DNA from 3 places in the Cobetia sp. PDI-23MA genome. Region 2 is predicted to be linked to each of the others. Evidence: predicted binding sites of a transcription regulator. Region 2 holds the regulator's gene; each other region holds the start of a gene.
What was found. The regulator LexA, encoded in region 2, represses DNA repair genes until DNA is damaged. The targets are predictions, from matches to a motif close to TACTGTNTANNTANACAGTA.
Positions count from the first base shown of each region.

Region 1: AC5WNJ_RS01805 (LexA family protein) is a predicted target of LexA. The motif match lies at 1,688-1,707, and genes of this name have one in related genera.
Region 3: ruvC (crossover junction endodeoxyribonuclease RuvC) is a predicted target of LexA. The motif match lies at 2,016-2,035, and genes of this name have one in related genera.

Region 1 covers NZ_CM183352.1:387,926-391,199, forward strand. Annotated here, with positions in the region: gene AC5WNJ_RS01795 (FMN-dependent NADH-azoreductase) at 1-261, shown strand, start outside; gene AC5WNJ_RS01800 (IMPACT family protein) at 372-998, opposite strand; gene AC5WNJ_RS01805 (LexA family protein) at 1,025-1,501, opposite strand; gene ccmA (cytochrome c biogenesis heme-transporting ATPase CcmA) at 1,975-2,742, shown strand; gene ccmB (heme exporter protein CcmB) at 2,739-3,274, shown strand, end outside.
Region 2 covers NZ_CM183352.1:951,841-955,114, reverse strand. Annotated here, with positions in the region: gene AC5WNJ_RS04120 (L,D-transpeptidase family protein) at 1-48, opposite strand, end outside; gene AC5WNJ_RS04115 (TetR/AcrR family transcriptional regulator) at 48-725, opposite strand; gene lexA (transcriptional repressor LexA) at 1,284-1,913, shown strand; gene AC5WNJ_RS04105 (hypothetical protein) at 2,089-2,328, opposite strand; gene AC5WNJ_RS04100 (DUF6586 family protein) at 2,581-3,060, opposite strand; gene topA (type I DNA topoisomerase) at 3,060-3,274, opposite strand, start outside.
Region 3 covers NZ_CM183352.1:1,938,593-1,941,866, reverse strand. Annotated here, with positions in the region: gene ruvB (Holliday junction branch migration DNA helicase RuvB) at 1-211, opposite strand, end outside; gene ruvA (Holliday junction branch migration protein RuvA) at 452-1,066, opposite strand; gene ruvC (crossover junction endodeoxyribonuclease RuvC) at 1,379-1,957, opposite strand; gene aspS (aspartate--tRNA ligase) at 2,238-3,274, opposite strand, start outside.

The sequences.
Region 1 (3,274 bases), 560 kb from region 2:
CGTTACACCGAGAAGGGGCCGGTAGGTCTGCTGGAAGGCAAGCAGGCACTGGTATTGGCAGCACGTGGCGGGATATATGCGGGCACTGAAATGGATTCCCAGACACCGCACCTGAAATCCATGCTCGGGCTGATGGGGATCACGGATCAGCACTTCGTGTATGCCGAAGGCCTCAACATGGGCGATGAGTCCAGGGCCGCCTCACTGGCCGAGGCCAAGGCTGCCATCGCCAATCAGGTGCAAGCTCTGCAGTTCCGCTGAGAGAAGTGAAAACACGAACGCCATCGCCGCCCCTTGTCCGGGCGGTGATGGCGTTCGTGTTTGTGCACAGCCAAAGGGAATCGCTGGCGCCGGTCAGTCGCTGGTGCAGGTCAGTCGCGGGAGTCGAGCACTTCCAGCGCTCCCTTGAGACGCGCATGCAGTTCTTCCAGCGGCGGCTGGGCGCTACCTTGCGGCCAGCCCGCCGTCAACACTACGCCATCAGCACCATAGTCGCTGGCATCCACTGGCACATCGTAGCCATTCAACCAGTGGCGAACATCGGCTTCATGGGCGAAGCCGACCTTCAGGCGCCTGGGCGTGCGCGGCGTGAAGGTCGTGGTGGGCAGGTGCTCAAGCGCCTCGAGCACCGCGCGGCTGTATGCCCGCGCCAGGCCGCCGGTGCCCAGCTTGATGCCGCCGAAGTAGCGAATCACCACGCAGGCCACCTGGCCGACGCCACTGCCTTCGAGCACCTGATACATCGGCCTGCCAGCAGTGCCGCCCGGCTCGCCATCATCGGAGAAGCCGATGGCATTCTGCTCATCGGGTGCCCCGGCGATGAACGCCGTGCAGTGGTGGCGCGCGTTGGGATGGGCGAGATGCGCCTGCGCCAGCAGCCGCGTCATGCCGTCTGGCGTCGGGGCATGGGCCAGCCAGGCGATGAAGCGGCTCTTCTCGATCTCGATGCTGTGTTCATGGTGCGCCTCGGGCGCCAGTGCCGGTATCTGATAGGTCATGGCACCATCTTATCAAAGCGTCGCTCTCAGTGAGTGACGGCGTTGCCGCGCACCACGCCCATTACCATGCCCAGCACTTCGATATCGGCATTCTTGAGATAGATGGGGGCCATGCTGTCGTTGGCCGGTTGCAGGCGCACGCCGGTCTTCTCGATATACAGTTTCTTCAGCGTCACTTCCTGCTGGTTGATCATCACCACGGCAGTCTCGCCGTTCTCGGCGCTTTCGCTGCGTTCGATGATGATGATGTCGCCATCATGGATGTTGCAGTTGATCATCGAATGGCCGCGCACGCGCAGGGCGTAGGTATTGCGGCGCACCATGCGCGTCGGCACGGCAACCGTACCGCAGTCGGCGATGGCTTCGATGGGCATACCGGCGGTGATGTTGCCGAGCAGCGGGATATCCATCATGTCGCTGGCGGTGATTTCCTGCCAGGCCTGGTCATTGAGCGGCAGGTTGTGAAGACGCTGAAGGTAGTGCGGAGCGTGAAGACGTGACATGAGCAATCCCCTGATGCCGTGCGGTCGGCGCGGAAGGTGCGTCGGCCTGCGATGCAGCGTGGAGGGTCGTCAGGCTGAGTTCATCTGTCGCCTGCTAGGCTCCGCGAACATGCTGACAACGCGTTGAGCCGACCCGATCAGTCTGTGCCTGCACTCGGCAGGCGTGTGATGAAGGTACTGTATGGATACTGTTTTTGTATACAGTGCCTGCATCATAGCAAGCTCTCGCGAAGTGGCAAGAGGTCAGCGGATCGACCGGCGCCACTCCAGCGAAAGTGTGTCGTATGAATGTGCACCACATGTCGCTGATATATTTCTCGAGTGCTTGACTGCCCGTCATGGTGGGGCTGCGAGACCAGGCGATCGGCTGCTCGGTGGTCAGTGTCGACCTCAGCTCGTAGAATGGCTCGCAGTGACCCTTGGGTCTGCCTTTGATGTCGCACTCCGCGACGGCTCAGCCGCGAGAATCCGGGATGCCCAGCCAGCCTGCCAGCGATGAAGTCAGTAGCGCGCCGCCTCTGTTGGCGGTCGTGGCGCTCGGCTGTGAGCGTGATGAGCGCTGGCTGTTCGAGGGGCTGGATCTTTCGCTGCATGCGGGAGAGATCCTGCAGGTCGAGGGCCCCAATGGCAGTGGCAAGACGACCCTGCTCAAGATTCTGTCCGGTCAGTTCCATGACTACGAGGGCGAGGTGCTCTGGCGCGGCCAGCCTTCCTCGCGGGTGCGTGACGACTTTCTGGGTTCACTGCTCTATCTGGGTCACCAGCCCGGCATCAAGGGCACCCTGACCGCCTTGGAAAACCTTGCCTGGTATCAGGCGCTTGGCGGTCAGCCGCAGGTGAAGTCAGAGGCCTGCAGCGAGATCGCCTGGGCGGCGCTGGATGCCGTAGGGCTGGCCGGTTTCGAGGATGTGCCTGCCCAGCAGCTTTCCGCCGGTCAGCAGCGACGTATCGCGCTGGCGCGGCTGTATCTGACGCCACGCCGGCTGTGGGTGCTCGATGAGCCCTTCACCGCCATCGATCGCGACGGCGTTCAGGCGCTGGAAGCATTGCTGCTGGCTCACGCCCAGCGTGGGGGCGGTGTGGTGATGACGACTCATCATCGCTTCTCGCAGGCCTCGCGCTTGCGCCGCTTGTGCCTGGGCGCTAAGGAAGGGGTGAAGGCCGAGCAGGGGCTAGAGCAGGGTTCAGAGCAGGGTGTGGGCGGGAAAGACACAGCCTCGACACAAGGCGCCTCGGCATGAACCATGAGCTACTGACGGCATTGCCCGAGGCCCCGCCCACCGGTTCGCTGGCCGGGGCCTTCAAGGCGACCCTCGCGCGCGACCTGCGTCAGGCGCTGCGCCGACGCAGTGAGCTGATCAATCCGCTGGTGTTCTTCGCCCTGGTGATCACGCTGTTTCCGTTGGGCATCTCCCCGGACAAGGCGCTGCTGGCGACGCTGGCGCCGGGCCTGTTGTGGGTGGCGGCGTTGCTGGCGACGCTGCTGTCACTGGATGGTCTGTTTCGACAGGATCTGGAGGACGGCAGTCTCGAGCAACTGCTGCTGACGCCGCAGCCATTGCCGTTGCTGGTACTGGCCAAGGTGGTAGGCCACTGGTTGCTGACCGGCCTGCCGTTGGCGCTGATGGCACCCTTGCTGGGCGTGATGCTGGGACTGCCGAGCGGCGCCTTTGGCGTGTTGATCTCCTCGCTGGCGCTGGGCAGCATGAGCCTGTCATTGATCGGCGCGATCGGTGCGGCACTCACGGTGGGGCTGCGGCGTGGCGGAGTACT
Region 2 (3,274 bases):
TATCTCAAGGCTCTGGCGCGCGAGATCCACTGCTACCCAGCAGGCCATCAGCTGGCCGCCTGGGTGACCGCCTCACCATCCCCGAGTGAGGCCGGCAACGGCGCTGCCATCGCCGCTACCACCACCGGACGCATGTGCTGGATCAGCTCACGCACCGTGGTGTGATGGCCGTACTCGGCCTCCTCGATATCCCGCAGTGCATCCAGGCCCGAGAAGGTGAAGATCACGCTGCCGAGCATGAAGTGCAGGCGCCAGAAGCGCTCGTTGTCCGGCAGATCAGGCGTCGCCAGCTTCAAAAGCTCGGCGAAGCGACTGAAGACCGTGCCGTAGTGCTCGCGAATATAGCGCCGCATGTGGCCCTGACCCTGGGTGTAGGCAAGCCCGAGCAGGCGCATGAAGGTACGCAGGCTGTTGCGCTCGGCCGGCACCTCCAGCACGGTACGCGCCATCACCTCCAGCAGGACCTCCAGCGGCACCTGACGCCCGGCGTATTGCTTCTCGACACTGTCGAGTGCCGCGTGGAAACGCTCACTGAACGGATCGAGATAGCGCGCGAAGACCGCCTGGATCAGCGATTTCTTGGAGCCGAAGTGGTAGTTCACCGCCGCCAGATTGACCTTGGCCTTGCTGGTGATGTTGCGCAGTGAGGTCTCGGCGAAACCACGCTCGGCGAACAGCACCTCGGCAGTATCGAGGATGCGGGTAACGGTATCGGTCTGGGCCATGGGCGGAACCCTTGTCAGGTAGAAGAGGACTGGAGTCGTAGGTCACGACGCAAGCGCCGCGCGGCGACTCTCTCATGAGGTGGTGCAGGTTCACCGGAAGGCCACGTACGATATCGGCTCGTTTGATCACGACACACGTGAGTACGACACAAGTGAGTACGACACATCCGAACACTGCCATCGGCGAACATCCGTTTGAAACACTTTGATTCTAGCGCGCCATGCCATGACTGACAATTCTCTCGCGTTTCAAACGCCAGAGGTTTAGCTGAGCCTGATATTCCTTCAATGCAGACCGTGCCGATTCAAGGACTCGTCGTGCTCGGTGACAGCCCCCCCCCCCGCAGGGCCACACCGGATTGACCTCGCGACAGCTTGCCTTGGATATCGACAAGCCAAGTCGGCAGACGGCGATATCTCGACGACTACCTGCCCTTTGAGGCCTCCACACAAGCCAGGATGCCTTGCATGACTGCCATGACTGGATACAATGACAGTTGTATGGATGCACACCCCGTGCCGTCAGCTCAAGATGCCGCCCAGGCCAAAGGCAATGCCATGACCCAGCCGCTTACTCCGCGCCAGCAGGATGTCTTCGACTTCATCATCAAGACCATCAAGTCCTCTGGCTACCCGCCGACGCGGGCCGAAATCGCCCAGGCGCTGGGCTTCCGCTCGCCGAATGCCGCCGAGGAGCATCTGCGTGCCCTCAAGCGCAAGGGCGCCATCGAGATGGTGCCGGGCACCTCACGCGGCATTCGCGTGCCGTCGCTGGCTGAAGTCGACGACAGCGCCAACGATGGTCTGCCGGTGATCGGGGAAGTGGCCGCCGGCAGCCCGATTCTTGCCAGCGAGCATATCGACCGTCACTGCCCGCTGCCGAGCGACTACTTCTCGCCGGCTGCCGACTACCTGCTGCGTGTGCGCGGCGTGTCGATGAAGGATGTGGGAATTCTGGAAGGCGACCTGCTGGCCGTGCATCGCACCACCAGCGTGCGTGACGGACAGATCGTGGTGGCACGCCTGGGAGATGAAGTCACCGTCAAGCGCTTCCGCCGTGACGGGCACTACGTGTGGCTGGAAGCCGAGAACGAGGACTTCTCGCCGATCAAGGTCGATCTGCGCACGGACAGCCTGGAGATCGAGGGTCTCGGGGTAGGCGTCATCCGCGATGGTGGCCTGCACTGAGGCCTTGACCAGCTGCGCCTTGAGCAACCTAGCGTTGCCCAGCAGCACTTTTCCATCAGGGCTTTTCTCGCAGAGCTTTTCTCGCAGAGCCCTGAGCAACGGAAAAGCCGCACGCATCGCACAAAAAAACCCGCCTCAAGGCGGGTTTTTTTGTGCGTGAAGCACGAGCGATGAATCAGTGCACGATGCCTTCTGACTGCTCATCCTCGTCTTCTTCCCCATCCCAGAGTCGAGTCCGGGTGATGGCGTGGTCGATCATCTCACGCGCGACCTCGAAACGATTGTCACGCAGCAGATCAGCGGCCTCGTCCGAAATGCGAATGCTGAGCAGCGGCTCACCTTCGCTTTCCGCGGCGCGCAGAATCACTTCACCATCTTCCATTTGCACAATTTCAAGTACGGCGGGATCGGACACGTCATTCCTCCTGCACGGCATCTCGCGAGATACCGGCGTCGTTGTAATCGTCAGCGCGACGGCTGGCAAGCCCGTCACCGCGTTGCCATCAGCGACGCAGAAAAAAGTACGACCACAGCCAGAGCCATGGTCGTACCGGAGAATGCAGGGCTTGCCACAATGCAATCAGTCTAGCACCCGTGAAGGCGAAACGTCACCCGATTGCCATGCGCCAGTCACCACCAGCGTGCAGCACCAGATCAACGCCTTGACCTACCACTCGACACTCGACTCGCGCAGCTGCGGCAGCAGCGCCTTGAATGCCGTGATGGCGGCGCTGAGACGCTCGGCCAGCGAGGCGCTCGAGGCTGCCGCGATGATCAGACCATCACCCCGCGAACGCGATTCCTCGCGGCGAGCGACGCCACCCTCTTCATGCAGACGGGTCACATCCGCGATCAGCTCAGACAACCAGCTGTCAGGACGCTCAAGCAGGCTGCGCAGCTGCTCGACCTCGGCAATGGGCGTCGGTGGTGTGGCCAGGCGCTCGCGCCAGCTACCCTCTGGCCAGCGCGCCGTCACGGCACACTCTTCCAGCAATGACGCCAGCGCCAGCTCCAGCAGGGCGAGCGCGCCCTCTTCACCGGCCATGCGACGCGCCACGGCATGCTCATCGTCGCCAGAGACCGCTGATTGGGCCAGCAGCAACTCGGCCTGATACAGCAGCTGATTGGTACGGGCACGCTGGCTCATCAGCTCTTGGCTCCCTTGCGCTTGTCCTCGACGACCCAGCGGCCGTTGTCGTAGGTCGCCTTCCAGCCGGTCGCCTTGCCTTCCTCATCGGTCATGACGTACTGAGCCTTGACCTTGCGCGAGAAGCGAATCTGTGCCGGACGTCCATCCGGGTCCTGATCCGGGGCCTCGAGAATGAAGTGATACTTCTCCGGCAACTCGTCGGCGTGCGCCT
Region 3 (3,274 bases), 990 kb from region 2:
GCGTCGTCTTGCCGAGACCGGGTGGGCCGAAGACCAGGGTGTGATCCAGACTGTCGCCTCGTCCTCGTGCGGCACTGATGAAGATTTCCATCTGCTCGCGGACGATGGGCTGTCCGATGTAGTCACTCAGCGTTCGTGGCCGGTTGGCGCGATCGATCCGCTCTTCCGGATCATGCGTCGCCGCGGAGATCAGTCGGTCCGACTCCATCATGATGCTTGCTCAACTCCTGATGACGCAGGTCACGCACATGACGCAGATGATGGGCCATGAACATGCGTCAGTGGCAGGTGGCAAGGTTGGCCAGGGCGGTGCAACGATCTAGCGCATCTGCGTTCAAGCGCGCACTTTCTACCCCAGTAACCTGCCAATCCCTAGTCAATAAATCCAATCACGATGCGCCGTTTCCTTCACGGAAACTATAGGGCGCATGTTTGCTGCTCCGGCGGCGCCTCAGCTGGCCATCTTGCGCGCCAGTGCCGCCTTGATGAGCGCTTCCGTGGAGGCGCCGGTCTCGAGCCCGGAGAGCATCTTGGCCGCCTCGACAGGCTTGTAGCCCAGAGACACCAGCGCGGCTTCGGCATCCGCCAGAGGATGGGTGACCGGCGGTTGCGGCTGGGAGGCACGCGCCATTTCATCCAGCCCATCATCCGCCGGCAGCGTCCAATGCTTGAGGCGATCGCGCATCTCGATGATCAGTCGATCCGCCGTCTTCTTGCCGACGCCCGGCAGTCGTGTCAGCGCTCGGCTATCTTCGTCGTGAACACAGCGAATGAAATCGGACTGCTCCATTCCTGACAGAATCGCCAGCGCCAGTCGCGGACCGACACCGGAGATCTTGATCAATTCACGGAACAAACGACGCTCGGGCTCCTTGCCGAAGCCATACAGCAACTGCGCGTCTTCGCGCACCACCAGGTGGGTGTAAAGCTGGCAATGTTCACCCACGGCCGGCAAGCCCAACAGGGTGTTCATCGAAGCTTCCAATTCATAACCGACACCCTGTACGTCAAGCACCAGCTGCGGCGGTTGTTTTTCCAGCAATGTCCCGGTCAGGCGTCCAATCATGTTGCGGCTGTCCTTGCTCGGCAGAGAACGTGTTCGGTGGGATCGTGCTGCTCGCAGACCCGATTCTCTGCACGGATTGTTACAATGCGGGCAAGCCTACCAAAGATGAAGCGCAGGCGGCATGTCCCAGTGTCACGACGAATTTGTCGCATCTTTCTGACAGTCATACCTTGGGTGAGGACCCGAAGCCTGATGCCGCGCGGCTTGGCGCATCACGCAATCGGCTGCTGCCAGGCTCGGCAGACACTCTACAAGTGACTGAAAAATCGATATTAATTGAGCACAATACCGCATTTGTCGCTCAGCGGCATGTCAGGCGTCAGGCTCGAAGTCTCGCCAGCTGCTGCTACGTCGCACGCGGGTTCCCTTGCGTCGACTGGTATTCCCCAGCCCCAAGGCTTCCAGCTGGTCATTGCCGGGCGTCAGTCGTCGACGCGCGAAACAATGCGTCAAGGCGATGGCCAGCGCATCGGCGGCATCGGCCTGTGGCGTGGCGGAAAGCTTGAGCGTATGCGTGACCATATGCTGCACCTGAGACTTCTCCGCGGCACCGGTACCGGTCACGGCCTGCTTGATCTGACGCGGCCCGTACTCGAATACCGGCAAGCCGTGGTTGGCTGCACACACGATGGCAGCTCCGCGCGCCTGGCCCAGCTTGAGCGCCGAATCGGCGTTCTTGGACATGAAGACCTGCTCGATGGCGAATTCCGCGGGGCGATGCAGGGCGATAACCTCGCTGATACCGGCATAGATCTGCGCCAGGCGCTGATCCAGGCTGACCTGTGACATGCGGATGCAGCCACTGTCCACATAGCGAGGCTGAGCCGCAGAGACATCCAGTACCCCATACCCGGTCAGACGTGAGCCCGGGTCGATGCCAAGAATGATCATGCCGCTGCCTCGTCTCTCACACCTTGCGTTTTCGCTGTCGTCATCACGCCATCGCTCTTACTGTGTATATAACCAGCCACCATGCCACAAAAAAGGCGGTGCGACACTGTCATTGCCTGACGTGAACGCCAGCAAACAGTCTCGCACCGCCTTGTCAGGCTTGCTCGCCCCCTAGTTTATCAGGCCACAGGGGCAAACCTGCCACCGCGGGACCGCCCGGGTCTGATCGAATCAGTCCTGACGGCCCCACCAGTCACTCTCTCGGTCATGCGCCGCTGAATCAGGCCTGACCGCTTTCGCCCTCGACCTTGACCTTCTGACGCAGACGGATGTTCAGCTCCTTGAGCTGCTCACCGCTGACCACACCCGGAGCGTCGGTCATCATGCAGCCGGCGCTCTGGGTTTTCGGGAAGGCAATCACTTCACGAATGGTCTTGGCGCCGGTCATCAGCATCACCAGGCGGTCGAGACCGAAGGCCAGACCACCATGGGGCGGCGCGCCGAACTTCAGGGCATCAAGCAGGAAGCCGAACTTCTCTTCCGCTTCTTCTTCACCGATGCCCAGTACTTCGAACACGGTACGCTGCATGGCCTGTTCGTGGATACGGATGGAGCCGCCACCCAGCTCGGTGCCGTTGATGACCATGTCGTAGGCGCGAGACAGTGCCGCTTCCGGGTTGGTCTTGAGCTCTTCCGGCGTGCAGGACGGCGCAGTGAACGGGTGGTGCAGCGCGCTCAGACGGCCATTGGCATCGGCCTCGAACATCGGGAAGTCGACGACCCACAGCGGTGCCCACTCGCGGGTGTAGAGGTTGAGGTCTTCACCCAGCTTGACGCGCAGCGCACCGATGGCCTCGGCCACGATGTCGGCCTTGTCAGCACCGAAGAACACGATGTCGCCATCGACGGCGCCACAGCGGTCCAGCACGTCATCCACGACGTCTTCCATGAACTTGACGATCGGCGACTGCAGCCCCTCGATCCCCTTGGCACGTTCGTTGACCTTGATCCATGCCAGGCCCTTGGCACCGTAGATGCCGACGAACTTGGTGTAGGCGTCGATTTCCTTGCGTGACAGGCTGGCACCGCCCGGCACACGCAGCGCGGCGACACGGCCCTTGTCGTCCTTGGCCGGTCCGGAGAAGACCTTGAAGTCCACGCCGCTCATCAGGTCATCGACATCCACCAGTTCCAGCGGGATACGCAGGTCCGGCTTGTCGGAACCGAAGCGGCTGATGGCCTCGGAATACGGCATGGTCGGGAAGTCACCCAGCTCGACATCGAGCACTTCCTTGTAGAGGCCACGGATCATGGTCT